One region of the Ensifer sp. 1H6 genome, then DNA from elsewhere that is predicted to be linked to it. Evidence: predicted binding sites of a transcription regulator. Region 1 holds the regulator's gene; each other region holds the start of a gene.
The links. The regulator LexA, encoded in region 1, represses DNA repair genes until DNA is damaged. The targets are predictions, from matches to a motif close to TGTTCNNNNTGTGTTCNG.
Positions count from the first base shown of each region.

Region 2: the regulator LexA is predicted to act here: its motif matches at 1,328-1,345, upstream of BKP54_RS11590 (glycosyl transferase).
Region 3: the regulator LexA is predicted to act here: its motif matches at 2,574-2,591, upstream of BKP54_RS24425 (UvrD-helicase domain-containing protein).
Region 4: the regulator LexA is predicted to act here: its motif matches at 3,456-3,473, upstream of ruvC (crossover junction endodeoxyribonuclease RuvC).

Region 1 is NZ_MOAI01000002.1:22,624-27,783, reverse strand. It holds gene BKP54_RS03030 (hypothetical protein) at 43-255, shown strand; gene BKP54_RS03025 (hypothetical protein) at 753-1,040, shown strand; gene BKP54_RS03020 (hypothetical protein) at 1,099-1,338, opposite strand; gene lexA (transcriptional repressor LexA) at 1,519-2,235, shown strand; gene BKP54_RS03010 (hypothetical protein) at 2,455-2,787, opposite strand; gene BKP54_RS34880 (hypothetical protein) at 3,431-3,577, opposite strand; gene BKP54_RS03005 (GFA family protein) at 4,013-4,444, shown strand; tRNA gene BKP54_RS03000 (tRNA-Cys) at 4,746-4,819, opposite strand.
Region 2 is NZ_MOAI01000008.1:42,705-47,864, forward strand. It holds gene moaB (molybdenum cofactor biosynthesis protein B) at 1-375, shown strand, start outside; gene BKP54_RS11590 (glycosyl transferase) at 684-1,211, opposite strand; partial or broken gene BKP54_RS11595 (PA0069 family radical SAM protein) at 1,411-2,567, shown strand; gene BKP54_RS11600 (ribonuclease HII) at 3,018-3,668, shown strand; gene BKP54_RS11605 (F0F1 ATP synthase subunit B) at 4,044-4,529, opposite strand; gene BKP54_RS11610 (F0F1 ATP synthase subunit B) at 4,543-5,160, opposite strand.
Region 3 is NZ_MOAI01000024.1:10,084-15,243, reverse strand. It holds gene BKP54_RS24440 (efflux RND transporter periplasmic adaptor subunit) at 1-824, opposite strand, end outside; gene BKP54_RS24435 (cyclase family protein) at 1,141-1,962, shown strand; gene BKP54_RS24430 (carboxymuconolactone decarboxylase family protein) at 2,094-2,498, shown strand; gene BKP54_RS24425 (UvrD-helicase domain-containing protein) at 2,634-5,078, shown strand.
Region 4 is NZ_MOAI01000004.1:122,312-127,471, reverse strand. It holds partial or broken gene BKP54_RS06575 (MBL fold metallo-hydrolase) at 1-166, shown strand, start outside; gene BKP54_RS06570 (DUF6636 domain-containing protein) at 180-677, shown strand; gene BKP54_RS06565 (YebC/PmpR family DNA-binding transcriptional regulator) at 764-1,510, shown strand; gene BKP54_RS06560 (HAD hydrolase-like protein) at 1,703-2,338, shown strand; gene BKP54_RS06555 (LLM class flavin-dependent oxidoreductase) at 2,343-3,344, opposite strand; gene ruvC (crossover junction endodeoxyribonuclease RuvC) at 3,517-4,029, shown strand; gene ruvA (Holliday junction branch migration protein RuvA) at 4,102-4,719, shown strand; gene ruvB (Holliday junction branch migration DNA helicase RuvB) at 4,807-5,160, shown strand, end outside.

The sequences.
Region 1 (5,160 bases):
ACAGTGATCCACCGGCACCGTCATTGACTTACGGCGGTATCAATGCAGGCTGGTTTGCCGGCATTCGGCGCCCATGCAGGGTTCCCCGGCACACCTTCCAAGGAGACGATCATGGCAAAAGGTCAAGTGCGAAGTAACCGCGAGGTTAGAAAGCCAAAGAAGGACAAGACTGTCAAAGCCGCCGTTGTGACGGAAGGCTCACAGGTGAAGCTGGCCGGCAGCAGTTTCTCCCTGGGCAAGAAAGACAAGAAGTAAGACGGTCGGCTTTAACCTCTCGAACTAACGACATGAGAGAGATATCCGTCAGTGGCCAGTCGAACTGGGGTGCGCAACGTCTCCGCGACATCCCGGCGCGACTGGTCGAGCACCCGCGGTCAGATGCCGGTTTCGTAGCGCGTTTGAACGTCGTATGTATTTGGCTGGAGATGCGAAGATCGCTACAGGCGGATGCCGCTGGCCACTCGCACTCCATTACGGCGTCCAACATCATCGGAAGCATTTGCGGCGGGTATTGTTGATCAGCTGCCAGCGCCACGCTTTGAGGCGGGCGCCGGAAAATCGAAAACGCCAACGCACCTCACGCCAATCTTTGTGCCTTCATTGCCACAGCTTGAGCACCAGTGCTCGCCTTTCGCAAAGAACTGTTGAACACGGCACAGTGCCCGGCATGCTTGCTGGACTTCGGAACGAAAGCACGGTTCACATCGTTAACCAAACCATCGCCGCCACCTCTGATCTAGTGGACGTTCACCGTGCTTGCAGCCTTGCTTATCGCCTCGATTATCGCATCGCCTAACATCGCCCTCAGCGCTGCCACGGTCGACGACCTGCAAGCCGACTTCGAAACGGCCGTGCCCTGCCAGCAGATAGACGGCCGGAACGTTTGGAAGGGAACGATCGCCTACTACATCCAGTCCTTCGTCTATCAAGGCGACACGCCGGTCGCGACCGAAGCGGCCGACGCTGTGCTGCCGGAGGACAACTCCGCGGAAACCGTCAAGGAATTCGAGGACGCCTGCTCCGCGACGCAGCCGGCCTGATTCAGGCCTCCTCTAGCAGATCGCCCATCGATATTTCTGCTGATCCCTTGATGGCAGGCTATTTCCACTGCGTCCCATCGGCCGCGGCGCAACCGTGCGGCGGGTGTCCGTTGCCAAATGTCAGCTTCAGCCGGTCACAACCCCATTGATTGAGCGGCCCGGGCATCGCCGCATTCAACGCGATACCAACTTCGTCAAACGGGCTCTGCTTGTTATCCACGTATTGATACCAGCGAAACCCAAGGATCGCGGTCGCGGCGACAACGATGGTCAGCAAGATTTGAATCAGCTTCGTCATTAAACCCTCATTCCATAAACGGAAGGAGGCATATCAGCCTCGCGCGGCGCGTGCAGCGACGAGTTGGTCAATCTGCGCTTGATTGAACCAACATTCACAGAATTTTAGGCACTTGCGGAACACATATGGAACAGATAGTGTCTGTTCTTGATTTGTTTCACGCCTCTGGAGCGACTTGCCATGCTGACCCGCAAGCAACAGGAATTGCTTCTTTTCATCCATGAACGAATGAAGGAGTCCGGTGTACCGCCGTCCTTCGACGAGATGAAGGATGCACTCGACCTGGCATCCAAGTCGGGCATTCACCGGCTGATCACAGCGCTCGAGGAACGCGGCTTCATACGCCGGCTTCCCAACCGCGCCCGAGCGCTCGAAGTCATCAAACTGCCGGAAGCCTATGCTGCGAGCGCGCAGCCCCGTCGCGGGTTTTCGCCGAGCGTCATCGAGGGTAGCCTTGGCAAACCGCCCGCCCCTGCCCCCGCGGCGAAAACGCTGCCGGTTGCCGACAACAGCTCCGTGTCGGTTCCAGTGATGGGCCGCATTGCCGCCGGCGTGCCGATCTCGGCGATACAGAACAACACCCACGACATTACCGTGCCGCTCGATATGATCGGCAGCGGCGAGCACTACGCCCTTGAAGTGAAGGGTGATTCGATGATCGAGGCCGGCATTTTCGATGGCGATACGGTGATCATCCGCAATGCCACCACGGCCAATCCCGGCGATATCATCGTGGCACTAGTCGATGACGAGGAAGCAACGTTGAAACGCTTCCGGCGCAAGGGCGCTTCAATTGCTCTAGAGGCCGCCAACCCGGCCTATGAGACGCGCATCTTCGGGCCTGACCGGGTCAAGATTCAGGGCAAGCTCGTCGGCTTGATCCGCCGCTACCACTAAGCCCGTCTCACGCCAGCGCAATTCGAGGAAAAGTGCGGAGCGGTTTTCCGCCAGGAAATGCGTAAAAACAAATAGATAGAGCGCCTAGTGACTCCGTTTAAACCGGAAACGCTCTAGCCGCCTTCATGCCGGCCAGCCGCTCTCTTACTTCAACGTCTCGCCACATAGGGTAGCGAGACGGAGATTTTCGGATCGAGTGTTTTTCACGCTCGACGGATTTTACTCGTGAATCGAGTACTCGCCCAACTCGCAGAGATCCTGCTTGTCTTCAGTCGTGTCGAGACCGGAACCTTCTTCGAATTCAAAGCGCATGTCGTATTTGCAGACATCACGTCCGTCGGCGATGGTAATTTCCATGCTTTCGCCCGGATTAAGCACCTGCCGCCCGAAGACGTCGTCTTCCCACTGATCAACACCGACCGGCGATGTGTAGAAGTTCGTCAAAACGGCATTCGTCTTGTTCTTAAGCTGAAAGACGAGATCCTCAGCGCTTGCGGTGGCCGTCGTTACGGCAAGAATGGCAAGAGCAGTCAGGGCGATCTTATATTTCATTTTATGTCTTTTCCTCCATTGTTGGCTTTGTTTGACACTACCTATACGGGTCGCGCTGTTGGGATATTCATTCCCAGTTCTGTCTAGAGACAATATTTTCAGCACTGACAATAGTGACCGAATCACCATTTCGGGGCGCGTCCTCGCAAGGCCATGTCGTTGGCGACTGCGGACGTTCGCAAACTGGCGGGCAAGCGCAGCCCGGTCGAATTGCGCTTTGAAAACAGTGGTTGGCTGCGATGCGGGCAGCCTCGCTGCGCGTGTTGGACGCGCCGCATTGGCCCATGTTCCTTGCCCCCCGAAAACCGTACCTGCGTGCCGGCAGCATGTCCTTTGCGCAGGCACGCACAGCGTTTCACTTTCGACAATCGGGCTGCTATTGACGGAGAACCGCTTTAGCCAATCGCGCAGGCGCTGGGTGACTTGTTGCTTTCATCGTGCGAGGGGCTGAATCACGCGCTCGCCCGCCCTATCTACGTCACACTTTCGTTGACGCTCGCAACGAGCACGCGGCCGCTTACGCCACCGATGGCCGGTATTTCGACCGCCTTCGGATCTGCGTTCGCCTTGAACCTCGCGTGGGGCGTCGACCGCCAGCGGCATTCGCCGCTGCCAAACCTGTTGAGCGTGTGGCCGATGGCGCTCAATTCTCCTGAACGGAAACCCCGTCCTGGCCAATCTTGATCTCTACGCCGGTCGGTTTTGTTTCCTCGCGGTAGACATAGGCGCCGAGACCAATGACGGCGACGGCGAGCATGGCAATGATCAGATAGAGCCCATTACGGTTCATTCAGCAATTCCTCGCTTGGGTACGGTATGGGTAACTAGGTTCGTACCCAAGAAAGGCAACGGTGCGACGCGGACTGTTCGCTCCTCGCGCGGATGATGCAGGACGGATGCGAACGGCCGTAGGCTTTTTCTCCGCACGATCCGTTGGCCGAGCGCTCTTGCGACGCATCGGCTCGGGCCGCGGAACGTCCCCGACGTGGAGCACGAAAGCGTGCTGGCGCACGTATCGGGCACTTGGTCTGAATATGTGCCCGATGCGCGACGAGACGCCTCGTACCCCGCGCCTGAGCCCAATCGGCTGATGGCCCTACAACGAACGGCCTCAACGGGAGTGCGGTCCTCTGGATTGAGACTGCCCCCGAATGCGCTTGAGCACAAGCAACCCACCTCATAAGAAAGCTCATCAAATGCGCTTCAAAATCAGATGGATGATTGGATGAATCTCGATGTTCAGAACCTTGACGGAGCCTGCCACTGCGGAACGGTTCGCTTCAATGTGAAACTGAAGAGCGGCCTCCGCACCGCCCGCCGTTGCACTTGCTCCTATTGCCAGTTGAAGGGCGCGGTTGCCGTCTCTGCCGCCAAGGACGGGGTCACGGTTCTCTCCGGCGGCGAGGCACTCACCAAATATCAGTTCAACACGAAGGCTGCAGAGCATTACTTCTGCTCGAAGTGCGGCATCTACACATTCCACAAGCCGCGCGCGAACCCGGATTTCTACGGCGTCAACGCCGCGTGCCTTGAAGGCATAAGCCCATTCGATTTCGAGGAGCTACCGGTGAACGACGGCATCAACCACCCGATGGACACGAAGGGATCGACCGGCCCAAGGCTCGCAGGAACGCTCAAGTTTATCCCGGCGGAGTGACGACAGGCGCGGCTGGCAGGACGCCGGCCGCAGCCGTTCAAACTGCTGCACCCTGAATGAGGGGGGCGTTCGTTGCGCCGCCAAGACGTCGAAGATCTACTCGCGGAACGCGAACGGGCGCGCTTGACGAGGCAGAGTGTTGCCAGAAGCAATGGGGATGGAATCGGCAATCTGCTGCTTGGATCGAACGTCGAAGAGGGAGATAACGGGAACCAATTGCCACACCAAGAAGAATGTGTGGCAGCAGATGAAATCCTGCAGTCCAAATAGCGAAACTAATTCAACTACTTAGGAGTGGCTTTGGAGGCCTCGCCCGGAATTGAACCGGGGTACAAGGATTTGCAGTCCTCTGCGTCACCACTCCGCCACGAGGCCTCATCGACTGAGATTATCAAGTCGTGGCGAGCGTTTAGAATGAATATAGAAAGAGCGCAAGAGGGGATTTCTGAAAAACGTCCTCAGGCATTTCTGAAATTCCATCTTTCTCCAACTCTTCCACAGGCTTACCGATCCGGCCCCATAACGGATCGCCGCGAACCCCTTCGACGACAGGCGGCGGGCGCTATACGGCAGCGTCCGACACGAGGCAATTGGATGGATTTACCATTTCGACAGACGGCCCGAATCTTCCGTCCAACCCTTCTTCCGACGTCGCGGGGCGCTGCTACCTTGTACACCGTTTCACGGTAAAGCTACCTTGCACCAAGATTCTTCAG
Region 2 (5,160 bases), on a different contig from region 1:
CAAAGGATCCGCGATCAGGTGGAGGCCTGGACGCTCGACGAGACAATCGACGTGGTGATCACCACCGGCGGAACAGGCTTCACCGGCCGCGACGTCACGCCGGAGGCGCTCGAACCGCTGTTCGAGAAACGCATGGATGGCTTCTCCGAAGTTTTTCACCGGATTTCCTACGAGAAGATCGGCACCTCGACGATTCAGTCGCGCGCGACAGGCGGTGTCGCCAACGCCACCTTCATCTTCGTCCTGCCGGGGTCCCCCGGGGCCTGCAAGGATGCCTGGGACGGCATTCTCAAGCAACAACTCGACTACCGGCACATGCCGTGCAACTTCGTCGAGATCATGCCGCGGCTCGACGAGCATCTGAAACGGGGCTGACGCCTCAATCGGCGACCCAATTGTGCCGCGAGACAAGCCTGTTCCCTGGGGAACTGCGAAACCCGCAACCGCCTGCTACAGCTTCCAACGTCAGCTCGCATTGAGGGATCGCAACGAGATCCGAGCAAATCCTTCGACCGGAGCAAAGACGGCCCATCGCCGATGTCCCCCCAAGCGATGGGAACAAAAACATACGACGCGCGGCTCGCCCGGTCGCTCGGACAAGACTTTGCTAGCAAGGAAATTTGGTAGCCGCTTGGAGGTGCCGTCCGCAGGACAGGCACCTTTTTTGTTGGAGCGAATTTACTCTAGGCGCTCTGCCTGCTGTCAACGGCGACCCAGGCGGGGACAAGCTCCGTCGCAAGCTTTCGAACGGCGCGGATATTCGTCATTTCGCCCAGCGGCATCTTCCCGCGCGCGATCGCCAAGGCGTCGCGCTTGTGCACGAGGAAGCCCGCCTCCAGCGGCTTTACGCGCCGCGCGAGACGATGCAGCAACGGCTTGCGGTGCATTCGCGATGGCGAGAAACGGGCCGGCCCCTTGTGAAGCGACACATACTCGACGAGCTCATCCACCCAGCGCCCTATCGGCCGAGCACCGGGCTCAAGCAGCATCAGCCACTCGCCGCGCGCGGAGCGCACGATTTCGCCCAGATCCCAATCGACGCAGAAACGGCAGCCGGCGGCATCTGCCACGCGCACCGACCCGTCCTTCGAGCCATGATCGAGGATGATGACATCGCTGACCAAACCTTCGACGGCGCCTGCCACGAGCACGGACAGCGTCTGTGCCAGTTCCGCCTCGTTGTCACGTGTTTCCATGATGATCGTCAGCATAGCTGTTCCTACCGCATTGCAGCGTAAAATGCTACATCCGCGTGGCATGACCGCGCCCGCGATTTGTCCGATCGCCAAGTCATGCCGGTCGCTCTCGTTTCAGCACGCGCGATTTTTGTTCTTGAATTGTTCTTGTTTTCGCGATAGGAAAATAATCAGAACAAAACGGGATCAAACGGGTGATCCCTCGGAGATTCCGATGAAAGAGCTGTCTCAGATCAGGCAGGGTGCGCTTGCACCCGCCAACACGGCAGAGGTTGCCGAAGCATTGATGAGCGGGACCGGTCTCAGGATCGAGAATGACCGTCGCCGCGGGCGGGGTGCCGGACTGAACATGTCGGGCCGCTTTGAGCCGCAGGCGCGCGAGGTCTTCGACGACGGTTGGGAGAGCCTTGAGGACCTGCCTCCCTTCAAGACCGAGGTGCAGGTGGAAAAGCCGCGCTCGGTGATCAGCCGCAACGATTCTCCCGACATTTCCTTCGATCGCTCGATCAACCCTTATCGCGGCTGCGAGCATGGATGCATTTATTGTTTTGCCCGTCCGACACATGCCTATATGGGGCTTTCGGCCGCCTCGATTTCGAGGCGAAGCTCTTTGCCAAGCCCGACGCCCCACGCCTGCTGGAGCGCGAGCTCGCCCGCACGGACTACAAGGTGAGGCCGATTGCGATCGGCACCAACACCGATCCCTACCAGCCGATTGAGAAGGAATGGCGGATCATGCGCCAGATCCTCGAAGTGCTGCAGGCCGCCAACCATCCTGTCATGATCGTGACGAAGTCGGCGATGGTGACGCGCGACATCGATCTGCTTGCACCGATGGCAGAAAAGGGACTTGCACGGGTCGGCATTTCGGTGACGACGCTCGACCGAAAGCTGGCGCGTACGATGGAGCCACGTGCTTCGACCCCTTCCAAACGACTGGAAGCGATGCGCGCCCTCACCGAAGCCGGCATTCCGACCGGCGTGCTGGTGTCGCCGATCATCCCGGCCCTCAACGATCATGAGATCGAACGGGTTTTGGAAGCCTCCCGATCGGCAGGAGCGCTGGAAGCGACCTATGTGCTGCTGCGCCTGCCGCTGGAGGTCAGCCCGCTCTTTCGCGACTGGCTGCTGCGGAACTATCCGGACCGCTATCGGCACGTCATGTCGCTTATCCGCTCGATGCGTGGCGGCAAGGATTATGACGCCGAGTTCGGCAAGCGCATGAAGGGCGCCGGTCCCTATGCCTGGCAGATCGGCCGCCGGTTTGAACTTGCGGCCAAACGCCTCGGTCTCAACCTCAATCGTCGACAGTTGCGCGACGACATTTTCGTGCCGCCACTCGGAACCGGCGTCCAGCTATCGCTGCTCTAGAGCATTTCCAGGAAAAGTGCGAAGCGGTTTTCCGTCAGGAAATGCGTAAAAACAAGGAGATAGAGCGTTCCGCGATTCCGTCTAAATCGGAACGCCCTAGCGGCAATCGGTATTGCGTATGTCGCTGGAGAAGTGGAGTTTTCGACCGCTCAGGTCAGGAATGCGAGGTGTGGCCTGAAGGCAAAATAACCTCAATGGTTGGCCGGAATGGGCAGGCATCGGTCTTGAGACGCCCGGTTCCCTGGATCGGCTGCGATTTGGGAAGCAGGTCACGGCGCAAGTTCATGCGAGCAGCGTCCCTCGCGCGTCATATCTGGCGCGCGGCGACAGAATTGAATTCCGGCGTCTCCTCCGTGCCTCATCAGGATGACGCTGGCATACCCCCCGGCTGCCGCCGCACTCAGATCGGGGGACTTGAAGAGAATCGGTCGATCATGCGAGTTTCGCCGCATGTCACATCGCAGATCGACCGATTCTCCCCTTTTCCCGGATATTATCCTTGCGCCCGATTTCAGCTTTGAACTGGCTGCCAGAAGGGACGGCGCCTGGCCGGTCGCTGGCGCCGACGAGGCCGGCCGAGGGCCGCTTGCCGGACCCGTCGTTGCCGCCGCGGTCATCCTCGACCCGGATGCCATCCCCGAAGGCCTGAACGACAGCAAAAAATTGAGCGCCGCTGAGCGCGAACGGCTGTTCGATGAGATCCTGGCAACCGCCACCGTTTCCATCGCCTCTTCCTCGGCCACCACGATCGATACCATCGATATCCGCAAGGCAAGCCTCGAGGCGATGCGACGGGCCGTCGACGGCCTGTCCCTGACCGCGCGTTTCGTGCTGGTCGATGGCCGCGATGTTCCGCCCGGTCTTGGCTGTCACGCCAAGGCGGTGGTCAAGGGCGACGCCCGCTCGCTCTCGATCGCCGCGGCATCGATCGTCGCCAAGGTGACGCGCGACCGGATGATGGAACGGGCCGATGTCGCTCACCCCGGCTACGGCTTTGCGGCTCATGCCGGCTACGCGACAGTGGTGCATCGCAAGGCAATCGATGCCAAGGGCCCCTGCCCGCTGCATCGCATGAGCTTCCGTCCGCTGCGCAAGGATTGACGTTCGGCATCGTTGAAACCTCGCCGTCTGGATCGACACAAACCGATGCCGATGGCGGCCCCCCCGGAAGGTGCGCTTGACGGCGCAGCGCGTCATAGACGGAGACAGACGAGCGGTGACGCGGCAGGCTTTGCTGTAGCCATGTCTCCGCCCCCTGCCGAGCCGCTCCGGTCACCGCATCTGCGGTAATCCGCCGCCCGCCCCTGACCATCGGCCGGCGTTCCGCGGGGTTTCCCCCCTTATCGAGCCCAAACAGGTTCCGGACGTCACGGAAGACATCCCGAACTGGCGCTCGCACGCATCACCCAAGGCTATCCCAAAAACAAAAAGCCCCGCACGTGGCGGGGCCTTTAAATCGTATCTTGCAGCCGAGGCTTAGTTCAGGCGCGACTTGACTTCGCCAAGTGCCTTCTTGAACAGCTCGCTCTGGGCGCCGGCGTCAGCCTTGGCAGCAACAATCTTTTCGGCAGCGCTGATGGCCAGATCGACGGCAGCCGAACGAACGGCGTTGATCGCGTCGCTTTCGGCCTGCTTGATCTTCTGTTCCGACAGCGCGGTCCGGCGGGTGACGAATTCTTCCGTCTTCTGCTTGGCTTCGGCGGTCAGCATTTCTGCTTCGCGCTGGGCAGCGGCAACGATACCGGCAGCTTCCGCTTCGGCATCCTTGCGCTTGCGCTGGTATTCGGCAACGAGGGCCTGGGCTTCTTCGCGCAGGCGCTTGGCTTCCGCCAGTTCGTTGCCGATCTTGTCGGCGCGTCCGTCGAGCGCCTTGCCGATCATGCCCGGAACCTTGAGGTAGGCAATCAGGACGAAGAACAGGATCAAGCCGACGAGGGCATAGAAGGTCGCATCAAGATGCATGGTTCAGTGCTCCTCAGTTAACGGCCGATGCCTTGACGGCAGCGACGATCTCAGCCTTGGTGACGGTGCCACCAATGAGCTGCTTGACGACGGCCGTTGCAGTTTCCTCGGCGATAGCGCCGACGTCTGCGAGTGCCTTGGCCTTGATGTCGGCGATGCGGTCTTCCGCAGCGGCGATCTTCTTGGAAAGATCGGCTTCGACAGCGTTGCGGTCGGCGACAGCCTTGGACTTGGCAGCTTCGCGCGCGCCGTCTGCAATCTGATGACCCTTGGCCTTGGCAGTTGCCAAATCCTGCTCATAGGATGCGATGGCAGCGTCAGCTTCGCCCTTCAGGCGCGACGCTTCGTCGAGATCCTGAGCGATGCGGTCGTGACGGGTTTCAAGAATTCCGCCGATGCGCGGAATGATGACCTTCGACATCAAGAGATAGAAGAGGCCAAACGTGATCGCGAGCCAGAGCAGCTGCGATGCGAAATGGGTCGAATCAAAGGGCGGGAACACGCCGGAGCCAGCCTCGCCTTCGTGGGCCACACCCGTTTCGGTGTGCACCTCACCGGCCGCAGCGGCATCGTGTGCTTCGGCGCCTTCAGTGGTGGTTGACTGCTGGGCATAGGCCGCGGTCACAAACAT
Region 3 (5,160 bases), on a different contig from region 1:
GCCTGGTCCAGGCGGTTGTCGATGGCGTGAATGACGCCCTCGAGTTGGCTGCCCGGCTGGGCAATGGCGTGCGCTGTCACCGGCTGGCCGACGACGATCTTGCTCGCAAAACGCTCCGGCACCCAGAAGTCGACGAGGATTTCCGAGCGGTCGTCGACCACGGCGATCGGCGTCGTCGTGGTGACGTAGTCGCCGACATTGACGGTGATGATGCCGACAACGCCCTGCGACGGCGCAACGATATCGCGGCGCTTGAGGTCGAGCTCGGCGGTCTTGAGCGCAAGCTCCGCGGCCTGCATGGCGATTTCGGCGTCGCGCACGTCGACGGCGGTCACCGCGCGCGCTGTGCTGAGGTTGCGATAGCGCTCCAGTTTTTCGCGGGCACTGTCGCGCGTCAGCCGCGCCTGGTCGGCAGCAATCTTCTGGTCGTCGCTATCGAGCTTGGCGATCACCTGCCCCTGCGCCACCTTTTCGCCGGAGCGCACGAGAATTTCGGTGAGGTTGCCGGTGGCCGTCGGCGTCACGGTGACGGAGTGGATCGCCTCGCCGTTGCCGATCGCGTTCAGCCGGTCATTGACGACAGACGTTGCCGAAGGGCGAACCATGACGAGGATGGCGTCGTTGCCGCCCTGCCTCCGTCCGCCGCTGCCTTGGCCGCCCTCGCCCCCAGCGGCACCGCTCTGCTTGGAGATGGCATCGATCAGCGGATGCGAGACACCGATCGCGGCCAGCGTTTCGCCTGCTCCGGGCACGAACCGCACCCAGACGCCGGCACCCACCAAAAGCACAACGGCGCTCACCGCCAGCTGTTTCCAAACCCGCATTCATGTCTCCAAATATGCAAAACGCGCTCCTGCGCGGCACGCGCCGGCGGAACGTTCCGATTTGCCCAGAGTATCGTTGTTCGCACCTTTGTGGGCAACGGCGGAATGCCATCATTACGCAATTGTAATAAAAGCGTATTTGTTGGCGGCATGATGACATCAGCGCCATCGTGCGCCGGCAATCGCGATCGCCGTGTCATTCCATCAAAACGCACGGGACAAAGACCGTTTACAGCGATTTCCTCTGAGGTATCCTGCAACCGCTGGCAGCCATTGCCATCAGGTTTCGACCGGTTCTTGAGAGGGAAGCAAAGACATGTGCGATGCGTGCGTCATGGAATCCGTAAAGCAGAAAATGTTGTCCCGCCGCAGCTTCTTCAAGGCAGCAGCCGTCGGCACAGCGGGCATCGCCGCCGCGAGCGCCGGTATCGCCCCGCCGGCGCTCGCCCAGGGACACACCGGCGTCACCGACCTCACCCACGAACTCTACGAGGAGTTCCCGACCTTCTTCGGCCAGCAGCAGTTCTTCCGCGAGCAAAAGTTCAGCTACGCCAAGGACAAGTTCAACCTGTTCGAGCTCCGGGTGAACGAACACACCGGCACCCATGTCGACGCGCCGCTGCATTTCTCCGCCGATGGTCTGTCGGTCGCCGAGCTGCCGGTTGAAAAGCTCGTCGTGCCACTCTGCGTCGTCGACATCCGCGAGAAGGCGTCCGCCGATGCCGATGCGCAAATAACACCCGACGACATCAAGGCCTGGGTCGCCGCCAATGGCGACATTCCGGAAAACGCCTGCGTCGCCATGCTTTCCGGTTGGGGAGCGCACCTTGGCACTGACAAGTTCCGCAATGCCGATGCAAACGGCAAGATGCACTTTCCCGGTTTCCACGCCGAGGCGGCGAAATACCTGCTCGACGAGACCAAGGCGGCCGGCATCGCCGTCGACACGCTTTCGCTCGACCATGGCCCCTCGCCTGATTTCGCCACCCACTATGCCTGGCTGCCGGAAGGCCGCTGGGGACTGGAGGCGGCCGCCAACCTCGACAAGGTGCCCGTCAAGGGCGCGACCCTCGTGCTTGGCGCGCCCAAACACCGCGGCGGCACCGGCGGTCCGGCGCGCGTGTTTGCGCTCGTCTAGAGCATACCCAGGAAAAATGCGAAGCGGTTTTCCGTGAGGAAATGCGTACAAGCAAAGAGGGATACCAACCTGCCGATCCGGCGCGTCCGCCGCCGGACGCCCCCCGATTGACCCTATGACCAGGAGACGTCATGAGCACCATCGCCCCGCCTGCCGATCCGGAATCCGACGCGCGCGTAAAAGCCGTGTTCGACGACATTCGCGCCACCCGCAAATCGGATTTCATCAACAATATGTGGCTGTGGCTCGCCTTCGATGCCGACCTGCTGGAGCAGACCTGGCGCGACGTCAAGGCGGTGATGGCAACGCCCTCCGCGCTCGATCCGCTGGTCAAGGAAATGCTCTACATCGCCGTTTCCGTCAGCAATGGCTGCGGCTACTGCGCCCATTCGCATACGGCTGCCGCGAGAGCCAAGGGCATGAGCGACGCCGAACATGCCGATCTCTTGCGCGTGATCTCACTTGCCGCCAGAACCAACCAGCTGGCGACCGCCTTGCAGGTGCCGGTGGACGCTGCCTTCGACAGGACGGCCTGACGGCGGTGAGCGCGAGAATAAGCGGCTTCGAAATCGCCTGTCTTTCCACAGGCTTGGTGCGGGTGGCGCAGAAAACGGAATAAAAGAAGAACATCCTTTCTGGCCTTTCGCCTCCGAATCACTACATTGAGCCGCATGATGAGTGGTTTCGACGACATTCCCTTCTTCGACGAAGAGCCGGCCCCGCGCAAGCAGCCGCCAGCAACGGGCGGCATCGCCGCGCGCGCCATGGCTGCCCGCGACCGCCAGCAGCGCCCGGATTATCTCTCCGGCCTCAATCCGGAACAGGCCGAAGCGGTCGAATCTCTGGATGGCCCGGTGCTGGTTCTCGCCGGCGCCGGCACCGGCAAGACCCGGGTTCTCACCACCCGCATCGCCCATATTCTTTCCACCGGCCGCGCCTTCCCCTCGCAGATCCTTGCGGTGACCTTCACCAACAAGGCGGCGCGCGAGATGAAGGAGCGCGTCGGCGTGCTCGTCGGCCATGCGGTCGAGGGCATGCCCTGGCTCGGCACCTTCCACTCGATCGGCGTCAAGCTGTTGCGCCGCCACGCCGAGCTGGTGGGCCTGCGCTCCGACTTCACCATTCTCGACACCGACGACGTCGTCAGATTGATCAAGCAGATCATCCAGGCCGAGGGCCTCGACGACAAGCGCTGGCCGGCCAAGCAGTTCGCCGGCATGATCGACGGCTGGAAGAACAAGGGCCTCGACCCGGCGCAGATCCCCGAGGGCGATGCCCGCGCCTTTGCCAACGGCAAGGGCCGCGAGCTCTACGCCGCCTACCAGAACCGGCTGCGCACGCTGAACGCCTGCGACTTCGGCGATCTGCTGCTGCACCCGATCCGCATGTTCCGCAGCAATCCGGATGTGCTGAAGGAATACCACGACAAGTTCCGCTACATCCTCGTCGACGAATATCAGGACACCAACACCGCGCAGTACATGTGGCTGCGGCTTCTGGCGCAGCGCGCCAAGGGCGTGCCGCAGAACGTTTGCTGCGTCGGCGACGACGACCAGTCGATCTATGGCTGGCGCGGCGCGGAAGTGGACAACATCCTGCGCTTCGAAAAGGATTTCCCCGGCGCCAAGGTCATCAAGCTCGAGCGCAACTACCGCTCGACCGAGCATATTCTCGGCGCCGCCGCGCATCTGATCGCCCACAACGAGGGGCGCCTCGGCAAGACGCTGTTTACCGAACGCACCGACCCGGATGACGAGAAGGTGCAGGTGCACGCCGCCTGGGACTCCGAAGAGGAAGCCCGCGCCGTCGGCGAGGAAATCGAACAACTGCAGCGCAAGAGCCACAAGCTCAACGACATGGCGATCCTGGTGCGCGCCTCGTTCCAGATGCGCGAATTCGAAGACCGCTTCGTCACGCTCGGCCTGAACTACCGCGTCATCGGCGGCCCGCGCTTTTACGAGCGGCTCGAGATCCGCGACGCCATGGCCTATTTCCGGCTCGTCTGCCAGCCGGCCGACGACCTTGCCTTCGAGCGCATCGTCAACACGCCGAAGCGCGGCCTTGGCGACACCACCATTCGCACCCTGCACGACTATGCCCGCGCCCGCGACGTGCCGATGCTTGCGGCTGCGACTGACATCATCGAGACCGACGAACTGAAGGCCAAGGCCCGCAAGGGGCTGTTCGATGTCGTCGCCGATTTCCGCCGCTGGCAGAGCCTGCTCGAAACCACGCCGCACACCGAACTTGCCGAGCAGATCCTCGACGAGAGCGGCTACACGGCTATGTGGCAGAACGACAAATCGGCCGAAGCGCCGGGCCGGCTCGAAAACCTCAAGGAACTGATCCGCTCGATGGAAGCCTTCGAGAGCCTGCGCGGCTTCCTCGAACACGTCGCGCTGGTGATGGACGCCGAGCAGAACGAAAACCTCGATGCCGTCTCGATCATGACGCTGCATTCGGCCAAGGGGCTGGAGTTCGACACCGTGTTCCTGCCCGGCTGGGAGGAAGGCCTGTTTCCGCACCAGCGCGCGCTTGACGAGGGCGGCCGCTCCGGCCTCGAGGAAGAACGCCGTCTTGCCTATGTCGGCATCACCCGGGCAAAGCACCGCTGCCACATCTGGTTCGTCTCCAACCGCCGCATCCACGGGCTGTGGCAGTCCACCCTGCCCTCGCGCTTCCTCGACGAGTTGCCGAATACCCATGTGGAGGTGGCCGAGACCGAGCAGTCCTATGGCGGGTACGGCCGCGGCGGCTATGGCCAGTCGCGCTTCGACAAGGCCGATCCCTTCCAGAACAACTACTCCACCCCCGGCTGGAAGCGCGCCCAGCAGAACCGCTCGGATGCGACGCGCGACAACTGGGGCTCGCGCTCCGGCCACGCCGTCGAGCGCATCGGCTACGGCGAAAGCGGCCCGCGCAGCCGCACCATCGATGGCGAACTGGTGGCGAAATCCACCAGCACCGAGCCCTCGCGCTTCACCGTCGGCGACCGCGTCTTCCACATGAAGTTCGGCAACGGCAACATTTCAGCGATCGAAGGCAACAAGCTGACGATCGACTTCGACAAGGCCGGGCAGAAGCGCGTGCTGGATGGATTTGTCGAGAAAGCGTGAGCGCAACGAGTCTGCTAGGCTGGCACATCAGGTGGCAACCAGTTGGGACAACGGACGATTTGGATTGCCGGCATCGGATTCT
Region 4 (5,160 bases), on a different contig from region 1:
CGCGGCGCTGATCTTGCCGATGCATCGACGCGGTCCCCCGATCGACGCCTTCCTCGACATGTTCGGCGACGATTTCGACAAGAGCTTCGCGACTGGAGCGAGCGTCAAAGTCTCGCTGCGTTCCTTGCCAAGCAAACCGCTGATTTATATCCTCCAGGGAGTCTGATCGGGATTGCCCAATGAGAATGTTTGCAGCCGGCGTCGTTGCGTTTCTGTCCTTTTCAACAATGGTTTTGGCAACGGCAGCTCTGGCCGGAGGCGCGCCTGCACCGCGCATGCCGCCTCCCGACACCCAGCACCCGCAAGCTGTTCCCCAGGCGACTGTCGCGCCCGTTGCCGAGCAGGAAGAGTTCGTGATGCCATCGGGCAATATCGGCTGCATCTACACGCCCGCGGGCGGCACGCCGACCTATCAGCCTGCCGACGGCGGGCCGGAACTTTCCTGCGATATCATCGCGCCGCGTTACGTCAGGGCAACGCTCGGACGGGCCGGCGCGGCAACGATCAATCGCGAGGTCGGAGATCCGAGCTGCTGTTCGGCCGGGCCGATCCTCGAATATGGGGTGACATGGCAGGGCGGGCCCTTTTCCTGCATCTCGGAACGAACGGGCCTTTCCTGCCGCCGCGACGACGGCCATGCCTTCGTTCTCAGTCGCGGGCGCATCTCCGCCAACTGAAAAGAAACGCCCCCTGCTGGACGGAAAGCGGCAATAAAACTATAAGGCGCCCCATTCCATTCAAATTCATGCATGCAGAGGGTGCCATGGCTGGCCATTCACAGTTCAAGAACATCATGCACCGCAAGGGCCGTCAGGATGCGGTGCGCTCGAAAATGTTTTCCAAGCTCGCGCGCGAAATCACGGTTGCGGCGAAGACCGGCATGCCCGATCCGTCGATGAACGCGCGCCTGCGTCTGGCGATCCAGAACGCCAAGGCGCAATCGATGCCGAAGGACAACATCGAACGGGCGATCAAGAAGGCCTCCGGCGGCGACGCGGAGAACTACGAAGAAGTCCGTTACGAAGGTTATGGCCCGGGCGGCGTCGCTGTTATCGTCGAGGCGTTGACCGACAACCGCAACCGAACCGCCTCCAACGTCCGCTCGACCTTCACCAAGGCGGGTGGCGCGCTTGGTGAAACCGGTTCGGTTTCCTTCTCCTTCGACCGTGTCGGCGAGATCACCTACAAGCTTTCGGTCGGCGACGCCGACAAGGTGATGGAAGCGGCGATCGAAGCCGGTGCCGACGACGTGACCACCGACGAGGACGGCCACACGATCATCTGCGGTTTCGAAGCGATCGGCGAAGTCTCCAAGGCTCTGGAAGACACGCTCGGCGAAGCCGAGACCGTCAATGCGATCTGGAAAGCCCAGAACACCGTGCCTGTTGACGAGGAGAAGGCGCAGTCGCTGATGAAGCTCATCGACATTCTTGAAGACGACGACGACGTGCAGAACGTCTATTCGAACTTCGAAGTGTCCGATGAGGTCATGGCGAAGCTTTCGGCCTGATCCGATTTTTTCAGGCCTACTGCATGTCTCCTTAAGTCCCATCCGATTTAGGGACAAAAACATGCAGCAATTCAAAGTGCTACAGCGACCCTTGCGCGTCCAATCGGACGCACCGCGCTGTAGACGTCTTGATCTACCCGTGTCCTAAAGGGCACGGGTTTTTCTTTGGGCGTCACCGATGGGATGTGACCGATGGCGTATGAGTTCGCGATCTTCGACTTCGACGGTACACTCGCCGATACGGCGGAGCTGTTCATGGCGGCGAGCAACCTTGCTGCCGCGCGCTTCGGGTTTCGCCAGCTCACGGTCGAGGAGTTCAAGGGGCTGCGCGCCATGGGCAGTCGCGAGATCATCGCGCATCTCGGCGTACCGATGTGGAAACTGCCGCAGATCGCCACTTTCATGCGGCAGGAAATGGCCGCCCAGGCTCGGGCCATCCAGCTTTTCCCCGGCGTTTCGGGCATGCTGACGGCGCTGAAGTCGGCTGGCATCGGCATCGCGGTCGTCAGTTCGAATGGCGAAGCGGCCGTTCGCAAGGCGCTAGGCGAGACCGCTGGCGCTATCGACCTGTTCGAATGCGGCGCCACGCTGTTCGGCAAGGCGCAGCATTTCAAGAGGGTCGTCAAGTTTGCTGGTATCGATCCTTCGCGGATGCTTGCGATCGGCGACGAGGCTCGCGACATCGAGGCAGCCCGCAAAGTACGCATTGCGGCGGGCGCCGTCGGCTGGGGTTACGCCGATCCCGCGTTTCTGAAATCGCTCGGGCCGGATCGTTTCTTCGATCGCATCGACGAGATCCTGCCGGCCTTTCGGGGCGCGAACGGCTGATCAGTCAGGCCGCCTTGGCAAGCTCCTGCTGCGCTTCGGCGAAAAGCCGAAGCGACTTGAGCCGGGCATCCATGTCGAAGATCGGCATGGAGATGATCAGTTCGTCGGCCTTGGTCTGGTCGAGGAACGTTTCGATCTTTCTGCGGATCGTCTCCGGCCCGCCGACGATGGCATAGGACATCGCATGATCGACAAAGATCTTCTCGTCCGAACTCCATAGCCCGTCCATGGATGCGACCGGTGCCGGGAACCGGCCGCGGGCGTTGCGCCGCAGGGCGACAAAGGATTGCTGCATCGACGTGAAGAGGTAGTTCGCCTCCTCGTCGGTGGCAGCTGCCACGCCCATGACGCCGACCATCACGTGCGGCTTGTCCAGCGTCTCCGAGGGCGTGAAGCGCTCGCGATAGATCTCGAGCGCCGACAGCAGCATGTCGGGCGCGAAATGCGAGGCAAAGGCAAAGGGCAAACCGAGCATGCCGGCGAGATGGGCGCTGTAGTGGCTCGATCCGAGCAGCCAGATCGGCACATTGGTGTCGGAACCCGGAACCGCGATGATCTTCTGATCCTCGGCGATGGGGCCGAGCAGTGCCTGCAGTTCGACGACGTCATTGGGGAAGTTGTTGGCGCTCGCCTCCATATTGCGGCGGAGCGCCTGGGCGGTGCGCATGTCGGTGCCCGGCGCCCGCCCAAGCCCGAGATCGATCCGGCCGGGATAAAGGGCGGCAAGTGTGCCGAACTGCTCGGCAATCACCAGCGGCGAATGGTTCGGCAACATGATACCGCCGGAGCCGACGCGGATCGTCTTCGTTCCCGCTGCGACATGGGAGATGACAATCGAGGTCGCAGCGCTGGCAATGCCCTTCATGCCGTGGTGTTCGGCCAGCCAGAACCGCTTGTAGCCGTTTTCTTCGGCCGCCTGCGCCAAGAGCCGCGAGTTTTCGAGCGATTGGGCGACGCTGCCGCCTTCGGTGATCGGGGAGAGATCGAGGACGGAGAAAGACGCCATGAGCAAGGCCCTTTATTGAGCGAAATTGATTGAATGGCTATGTAAGGTCAAAATTCCTCAATCCAAGGGTAGTGCTCGAGATTTCCGGCAGCCGCGTTTGCCTTATGTGGATGTTTTTGTTTTGTTCACTTTTTGCTGGCAGCGTCCGGACACGCAGCATAGGGTGAAATTCATGCAGACCACGATTCGCATCATCGGCATCGATCCGGGCCTCCGCCGTACCGGCTGGGGTATCATCGAAACGCTTGGCAATTCGCTGCGGTTCGTTGCCTCCGGCACCGTGACCTCGGATGGCGACATGGATCTCGCTTCGCGGCTCTGCCAGCTGCATGATGGCCTGGCGGAAGTCGTGCACAGCTATCAGCCGGACGAGGCTGCGGTGGAGCAGACCTTCGTCAACAAGGATGCAACGGCGACGCTGAAGCTCGGGCAGGCGCGCGGCATCGCCATGCTGGTGCCGGCGCGCGCGGGCTTGAGGGTTGCCGAATACGCGCCGAACGCGGTCAAGAAGGCCGTCATCGGTGTCGGTCACGGTGAAAAGCAGCAGATCCACATGATGCTGAAGGTTCTGATGCCGAAGGCCGAGTTCAAGGGCAACGATGCTGCCGACGCGCTCGCGATCGCCATTTGCCACGCGCACAACCGCCTGTCGGTGACCAGCCGGCTTGCGGCCCTGATGGGGTAGTTGCGCTGCTGCCGTTAATTTCCGATGGTCGGTCCGATCATCCCGCAATCCATCCATGAGAGACGACGCCACATGATCGGCAAATTGAAGGGTACTATCGACGAAATCGGCGAGGATCATGTCGTTCTCGACGTGCATGGCGTCGGCTATGTCGCCCATTGTTCGGCGCGCACATTGTCGAAGCTGGGTTCGGCGGGGGAGGCGGCGGTGCTGTTTATCGAGACCTATGTGCGCGAGGACCAGTTGAAGCTGTTCGGCTTCCTGACGGCGCTGGAGCGTGAGTGGTTCCGGCTGTTGCAGAGCGTCCAGGGGGTGGGCTCCAAGGTTGCGCTCGCCCTCTTGTCGACGCTGACGCCGGGCGAGCTTGCAAACGCGATTGCGCTGCAGGACAAGACCTCGGTATCGCGGGCGCCGGGCGTCGGCCCGAAGGTGGCGGTGCGCATCGTCACCGAATTGAAGAACAAGGCGCCGGCGTTTGCCGGCGAAATGTCCGGCACGATCGGCCTCAAGCAGGAGCTTGGCGAGGGTGTTGCCTCGGCGCCGGTTTCAGACGCGGTGTCGGCGTTGACCAACCTCGGCTATTCCCGCGACCAGGCTGCAAATGCGGTTGCCGCGGCGCTGAAGAACGGCGGCGAGGATGCCGACAGTGCCAAGCTGATCCGGCTGGGTCTCAAGGAACTGGCGCGATGAATCCTTGCGTTGTCGTGCCGGCCGATGCAAAACGGGCATTCTCTTTGACACCACGCGCAAGCATGCCCGATCGATTGGAACGGATGGATGACTGAAGCCGCACGTCTGATAACGCCGGAAAAGCGCGGCGAAGATCTCGATGCGACCATGCGTCCGCAGTCGCTGGACGAATTCACCGGCCAGGCGGAAGCCCGCGCCAACCTGAAGATCTTCATCGAGGCGGCGAAGAACCGCGGCGAAGCGCTCGATCACGTGCTGTTCGTCGGGCCGCCCGGTCTGGGCAAGACGACGCTGGCGCAGATCATGGCCAAGGAACTGGGCGTCAACTTCCGCTCGACCTCCGGGCCTGTTATCGCCAAGGCGGGCGATCTGGCAGCGCTTCTGACCAATCTCGAAGAGCGCGACGTTCTGTTCATCGACGAAATCCACCGGCTCAACCCG